Regions from separate parts of the Pontibacillus sp. ALD_SL1 genome, predicted to be linked through region 2. Evidence: predicted binding sites of a transcription regulator. Region 2 holds the regulator's gene; the other holds the start of a gene.
What was found. The regulator NrdR, encoded in region 2, represses ribonucleotide reductase genes. The targets are predictions, from matches to a motif close to AACACNATATATNGTGTT.
Positions count from the first base shown of each region.

Region 1: the regulator NrdR is predicted to act here: its motif matches at 1,229-1,246, upstream of IMZ31_RS12595 (vitamin B12-dependent ribonucleotide reductase).

Region 1 covers NZ_CP062974.1:2,477,356-2,480,786, reverse strand. The annotation lists gene gcvPB (aminomethyl-transferring glycine dehydrogenase subunit GcvPB) at 1-355, shown strand, start outside; gene IMZ31_RS12600 (rhodanese-like domain-containing protein) at 427-807, opposite strand; gene IMZ31_RS12595 (vitamin B12-dependent ribonucleotide reductase) at 1,364-3,431, shown strand, end outside.
Region 2 covers NZ_CP062974.1:2,758,326-2,761,756, forward strand. The annotation lists gene dnaI (primosomal protein DnaI) at 1-69, opposite strand, end outside; gene IMZ31_RS14035 (replication initiation and membrane attachment family protein) at 104-1,522, opposite strand; gene nrdR (transcriptional regulator NrdR) at 1,673-2,137, opposite strand; gene IMZ31_RS14045 (cytosolic protein) at 2,161-2,562, opposite strand; gene speD (adenosylmethionine decarboxylase) at 2,856-3,233, opposite strand.

The DNA.
Region 1 (3,431 bases), 280 kb from region 2:
GAAAGATTTTGACCTTCCGTTCTCACAGCATTGTAAACACGAATTTGTACTATCAGGAAAACGTCAGAAGAAACTTGGTGTCAGAACGCTTGATATGGCTAAACGACTTCTTGATTTCGGCTATCATCCACCTACGATTTACTTCCCGTTAAATGTGGAAGAAGCCATGATGGTTGAACCAACGGAAACAGAAGCGAAGGAGACGCTAGATGAGTTTATTGAAGCAATGAGACAAATCCATCAGGAAGCAAATGACAATCCTGAAATTGTTCAAGAAGCCCCGCATACGACAATTGTAGGTCGTATGGATGAAACGACAGCTGCCCGTAAACCTGTTCTACGTTACCAGAAATAATCGAACAAAGAAAAGACTCCTCAATGTTGAGGAGTCTTTTTGAATAAGGAAACATTAAATCGCTCTTACTCTTAACTTGATTTAACTTTTCCATCCCATTTCTTAAATCCGCCCTGAAGCTGATTCAAGTCGCTATAGCCCTTCTTGTGAAGGAGGGTAGCGGCACGTGCAGCGCGTGATCCGTTCTGGCAGTATAAATAAACGGGTTTGTCAGGGCGAACTTCTTGTAAGCGTTGCTTCAATTGAGTAACGGGTATATTACGGGCCCCTAAAATGTGGCCTGATTTAAATTCGTTTGGTTCGCGTACATCAATTAATTGAGCTTTACGGTAACCTTGTCTGAATTCTTCAGAGGTTAATGTTTTCAAATAACGACGTTGAGCCATATACTTAATGACACCATAGCCGATAATGACAACAAGTAAGCCAAGTAGTATCCATAATCCGGTCATTAATCTTCCCCCTATAGTTCTATCTTCTTTCTCTATTATAGTTTGCTTTATAATAAGATTCAAAGTTTTTTTCTAATGCTAGGTTGTGTGGTGCTATTTAGAATTTCACAATGTCAGTATAACGTGTATGTCAAACTTTAATGGATGAAGTTTTGGTGGATGACTCCTACATATATGAAAAGTCAAGGGAACCCTAGATCTATTTAAATAAAGGATAACTTTTAGTGGACGATCATCCCATATATGGGGAGGGTATAAACAGGTGAAGAAGGGCAATCTTGAAAAAAATACGTTCCATCTATAAATTCATCTTTTCTCTTTATATTTCTTCTATTTGCTTCAAATCTTGGCGAATTTTGCGATTGACAAATTTTCTGCCTAACGTTCAAAAACACAATATATGGGCGTATCGAAAATGTCGAACACAATATATTGTTTGATTAGTCGTTTATGTGGTATGTTATATGTATTAGTTGAACGGCGTGCTTTTAAGAGTTATCATCTAGATTATGTCGAGTTCAACCGACACTTTTTATGGTAGAGGAGAGGTAGGCTCATGCAAACCGCAAATGAAACAATGAATCAAATCAACATAGAACAACTTAATAAAGACATCGGTTTATTTCCTCAAGTACATCCGGTAACGGAGGATATGAACATCACACATGCTGGAGTATCCCGTTTGGTGATGCTAGACCGATATGCTTTTAAAGATACAGAGAAAGTTACGCTTACTAAAGGGGACTTTGTCGTACTTACTGTTAAAGATGATCCTAAATTTCCAGCGCGAGGATTAGGTTACATTGTATCGATTGATTGGCAACAGGCCAAAGCTGAAGTGAAAGTCGAGCCTGAGTTCGCAAGCGTCCTTGAGAAGCCAGAAGAAGTGGAAACAGGTATTATAAATCGTAAGCTAGACGTTATTGATAAGCCTCTTGAAATCTTCTATGAACAGATCGCTAAGCGTAACGCAACTGGACTAGCTGCTGTTGAAACAGATGAAGCGAAAAGGCAGGAATCGTTCCAGCAGTTCTACAATGAGCTGTCTAAGTTAAACTTCATTCCGGCCGGCCGTGTTTTGTACGGAGCAGGTTCTGAAACAGATGTTACGTACTTCAACTGTTACGTCATGCCATTTATTCAAGACTCACGTGAAGGCATTTCCGATCACCGTAAGCAGGTTATGGAAATTATGAGCCGCGGTGGCGGTGTAGGAACAAACGGTTCAACACTACGTCCTCGTAACGCCCTTGCAAGAGGCGTAAACGGGAAGTCATCAGGTTCTGTTTCTTGGTTAGATGATATTGCAAAGCTCACTCACCTTGTGGAACAGGGTGGTTCAAGACGTGGTGCTCAAATGATTATGTTAGCAGATTGGCACCCAGATATCGTGGAGTTCATCATCTCGAAGATGCAAAACCCACGAATCCTTCGCTTCTTGATTGAGAATGTAGATGATGAAGTCATCAAACAACAAGCGAAAGCTAAATTGAAATTTACTCCTCTATCAGCAACAGAGCGTGACATGTATCAAAGTATCGTCAACTTTAAAAGCGTTGAAGGGAAAGGCGGCTTTACAGATGCAGCCATTGCTGATGCCGGGGAGAAACTGGACCTTGGTGGGAACTATGATGTTCACAACTCTGAGTTCCTAACAGGTGCGAATATTTCTGTATGTTTAACGAACGACTTCATGGATGCTGTTGAAAATGATGAAATGTATGAACTGCGTTTCCCAGATGTTGAGAGTTATACAAAAGAAGAAATGAAAGCCTACAATGAAGAATGGCATGAATCTGGTGACGTTCGAGAATGGGCGGATAAGGGATATAAAGTTCGTACGTATCGCCGAATGAAAGCGAAAGACCTTTGGAACTTAATCAATATCTGTGCTACCTATTCAGCAGAACCAGGGATCTTCTTTATCGATAACGCTAATGATAAAACAAATGCAACAAGTTATGGACACAAGGTAGTAGCGACAAATCCATGTGGAGAACAACCCCTTGCACCATATTCTGTCTGTAACCTTGCAGCAGTTAATCTTGCTTCTGTAGCGGATAAGGAATCGAAAGTTGTAGACTTTGAAAAGTTAAGAAACACGGTTCAAACAGGGGTTCGTATGCAAGATAACGTAATTGATGCTACTCCATATTTCCTTGAAGAAAATAAAAAGCAGGCTCTAGGTGAGCGCCGTATTGGCCTTGGAGTAATGGGACTGCACGATTTACTAATCTATACGGAAACGGCCTATGGCTCTGAAGAAGGGAATAAAGTAGTAGATGAGATCTTTGAAACGATCGCCACTACCGCTTACCGCACTTCCATTGAACTCGCGAAAGAAAAAGGAAGTTTCCCCTTCTTAGAAGGTCAAACAGAAGAAGAAACAAAAGAGCTTCGTATGAAGTTCATTAATACCGGATACATGCAAGGCATGCCTGAAGATATTCGCCAAGGTATATTAGAGTACGGAATCCGTAACTCACACCTCTTAACGGTAGCTCCAACAGGATCTACAGGTACCATGGTAGGCGTTTCTACAGGACTTGAACCATACTTCTCCTTCTCTTATTACCGAAGCGGCCGCCTAGGTAAGTTTATTGAAGTTAAAGCGGAGATCTTAG
Region 2 (3,431 bases):
TTGATAATGCTCTTGAAAGTTCTTACTCTCCCTCATCCATTTCTTCAAAGCTGTTTGGATCGGTTCCATTTCACTCATCCTTAAATCAATTTATTCGTAAACGTTAATCATCCATGTTCTTTAAAGCTTCTGCTAACTCTTGCTTTTCGCGTTCAATATCCGAGACAGATTTCCCATCTTTGCGTTTAGGAGCCTGATCTTCGCTTGACTGTCCCTTTTGACCTTTTTGATCTTTAAACCAATCAGGCAGGACGTCTTGCTTTTGATTTTTATTGTAAGAACGGTTTCCTCCGCTTTTTCGGTTATTCGCCCATTGTTGATATTTTTTATTTTCTGTTTTCGCAACCCGCATTGCATGACGAACAGTTTTCACCTGAAGCCTCGTCCAATGCCCTGCGATTGTTTCCATATAGTTTTTTGATAACTTCATATCTGTTTTAAGTAATACATAATAAATTAACACATTCATTACGCCAGGTGTTAACCCTTGTTGGGTCATAATATCACGAATCATTCGTAAATCCTTCTCCGGAGGTTCCGCTCCTCCCGAGAGGTCTAGCAACAGTTCTCTAGGAGAGATCTGTTCCAATCTTTTAATTAGAGCTTCTTCCTTATTATCTGCTTGCTCTTTAGGTGCCTCTTGGTCATTAGCGACAGATAATGAATCACGTTGATGAGTGACTTGCAGGTCGTCACTTTGTCCTCCTTTACTTTGGTAAAGGTCGTGACAAGCCTCTTTCAACTCAGAAAGGTCCAATTGATTCTCATCGTTAAGAGCCCACAAGATCGCTTTTTCAACATCATTAGTAGTTAAATTATATAATAAAGAAAGTTGAGAAAGTACTTTTTGGTTCTGATTGGAAAGGATACTCTGCACAGGTAACATTCTCTGGTCAAGTGATTGCTTTATATAGGAAAAGTCAATCCGACTCTCTTGTATGTTAGCACCTTGACTCTCGACTAATTCTTGGTCTTGCTCTTTAAAATGAGTGGGTGGTGGTTCAGTGGTCATCCCACCCATTGAAAATACGTGCTCAAAGGAAGAAGTGACTTCTTCTCCTTTTCGATATGACGAAGAACCACCTGAAAACGTACGTTGTAATCGTTCGTACTTTTGTTGACCAAGATGATGATATAGTAACAAGGATAACATCTCGTCCGCAAAAAATTCACTCGGGGTAAATGGACGAAGCAGTACATACGTATAAACCGTTTGGTCCTCAGATTGATCAACAAAAGTTCGAAGAAGCCCTATGGCTTCTAACCGTTTCCTTGCTTCGTAAATATGATTTAAAGGGAGATTGAGGTAACTCATCAATAGATGATGTGTATTAACGCCACCTACTTCCTCTTGCAGATCATACTCTGACAATAACGTTTGGTATAGACTAATGGATTCATTCCCGATTAAAGGTTGATATAAATGAGTCAGGGACATTGTGAAATCCATAGGCATGCTCCGAGCGACTGTTAACCGGTACCCATCTACCGGTAATAGCTTCCCAATTGATGTATGGTTCATTAAACTCCCTCCTTCCTCATATTCTTGGTGTAATGGTTCTATTCTATTACGAAAGGAAATAGATAAACCTGCATCTTTTCAGTCATTTTCTTCTAAGTATACATGGATTGTGCTCCTAAAAAAAGAAAAGAGCCAACCGGCCCTATTCTATTACCCTTCTGGATCTTGTTTAATCAAATCTTTTAATTCATCAAGAAAAACATTTATATCCTTAAACTGTCTATAAACTGAAGCAAAGCGAACATACGCAACTTCATCAATATGCGCAAGCCTGTCCATCACCATTTCTCCAATTTCCTTGCTATTAACCTCAGAAACGCCACGATTCCTTAATTCCCGTTCAATTTCCATGGCAATCGTCTCAAGTTCATCAACCGCAACAGGTCGTTTCTCACAAGCCCGAATCAGACCTCTCATCAACTTCTCTCGACTAAATTCTTCACGAGTGCCTTCTTTTTTCACAACGATCAAAGGGACTTCTTCGATTCTTTCAAAAGTTGTAAAACGAAAGTGGCACTCTTCACATTCCCGCCTGCGTCGAATCGATTTACCCTCTTCGACTGGCCGCGAGTCCAACACCCTAGTGCTCTTGTAATTACAATTAGGACATTTCACAGATAAATCAACTCCACATTTTTCTACATTTTATGAGCCATACCCGTTTCCAAAAACGGAAGTAGTTCCTTAATTTCTTTATGTTGCTTTTGGATTAACTTATGGCTATGTCCGAAATCAAACGGTAAGGCAGATTCCGTGGTAACAGAATAGTCAATCGCCGTTCTATACGGTTGTACCATTACTATACTAACGACGATAAATGCTTTCTTTCCTTTTACCGTTTGCAAGCTCATCTCACCATGTTCAATGGAAGATGAGACCAATTTATATTTACTTGAGTTTTTATAATAATCCTCTAACTGAGGAAAAGCTTTATCTTTTGTTGTTTTAAAGTAGTGCGTTCGAAGAGCTTCATTCCAGTGTTCTTCACTTGTTTCGGCATGATTCGTGAAATATGTTGAAAACCATTGTTTAATATTCATTTTCGTCCACCTCTAATCTATTATATCAAAAAATCGAAAAGGTTAAATACACACTTCTGTCAAGAATTTCGCTTTTTCTTCATTAATACCCCAATAATTGTACTGAGAAGGGCTCTACCCTCATTCCTTCACCATAAGAAATCTGAAATTTTTTGTAGAAATGGTTTTGAACTAGCTCTGTAACTATAAGTATTGTTCCTTTTAATATTCTCAGTAAGACCAAATTGATGTTTTTCGAAAGCCATAAAAAAGAAAGTACTCTTCATAAGAGTACTTTCTTTCGAACATTTATATTAGAGTACGTTGAATTTCTTGACTTCGACAGGTCCCATACCTCTCGGGACTTCAACCGTTTCTTGTGTTTTAGCTTCTAGTGATTGTGCAATATATTGTGCTGCTACATTGGGGTCAATTCGATCCCCGCACGTGTATACGTCAATACTTGCATAGCCATGTTCTGGAAAACTGTGAATGGTTAAGTGAGATTCAGAAATGATTACGACGCCACTTACGCCGTGTGGTGCAAATTTGTGAAAAGCAACTTCCCGAACTTCCGCACCTGCTTTTAAAGCAGCATCTACGAAAATTTGTTCAATCATTGTCATATCGTTTAGCTTTTCTGTATTACAATCCCAAAGTTCTGCAATTACGTGTCTACCCATTGTGTCCATCGGTAGTCCCCCTTTAAAACCAAAAAAGTTTACTTCTAAACGTCAAGCTTATGCACTACCACGGGGGCAAGTTAGTCCTAAGAGGTCCTAACCCTTTAAGCAGTCATAGGTTCGTCGGTATTTCAGAAGTTCAAAAGTTAGTATATAGTGTTTCCCTATATTTTGCAATAAGTTTTTTTACTCACATATATAAGGACG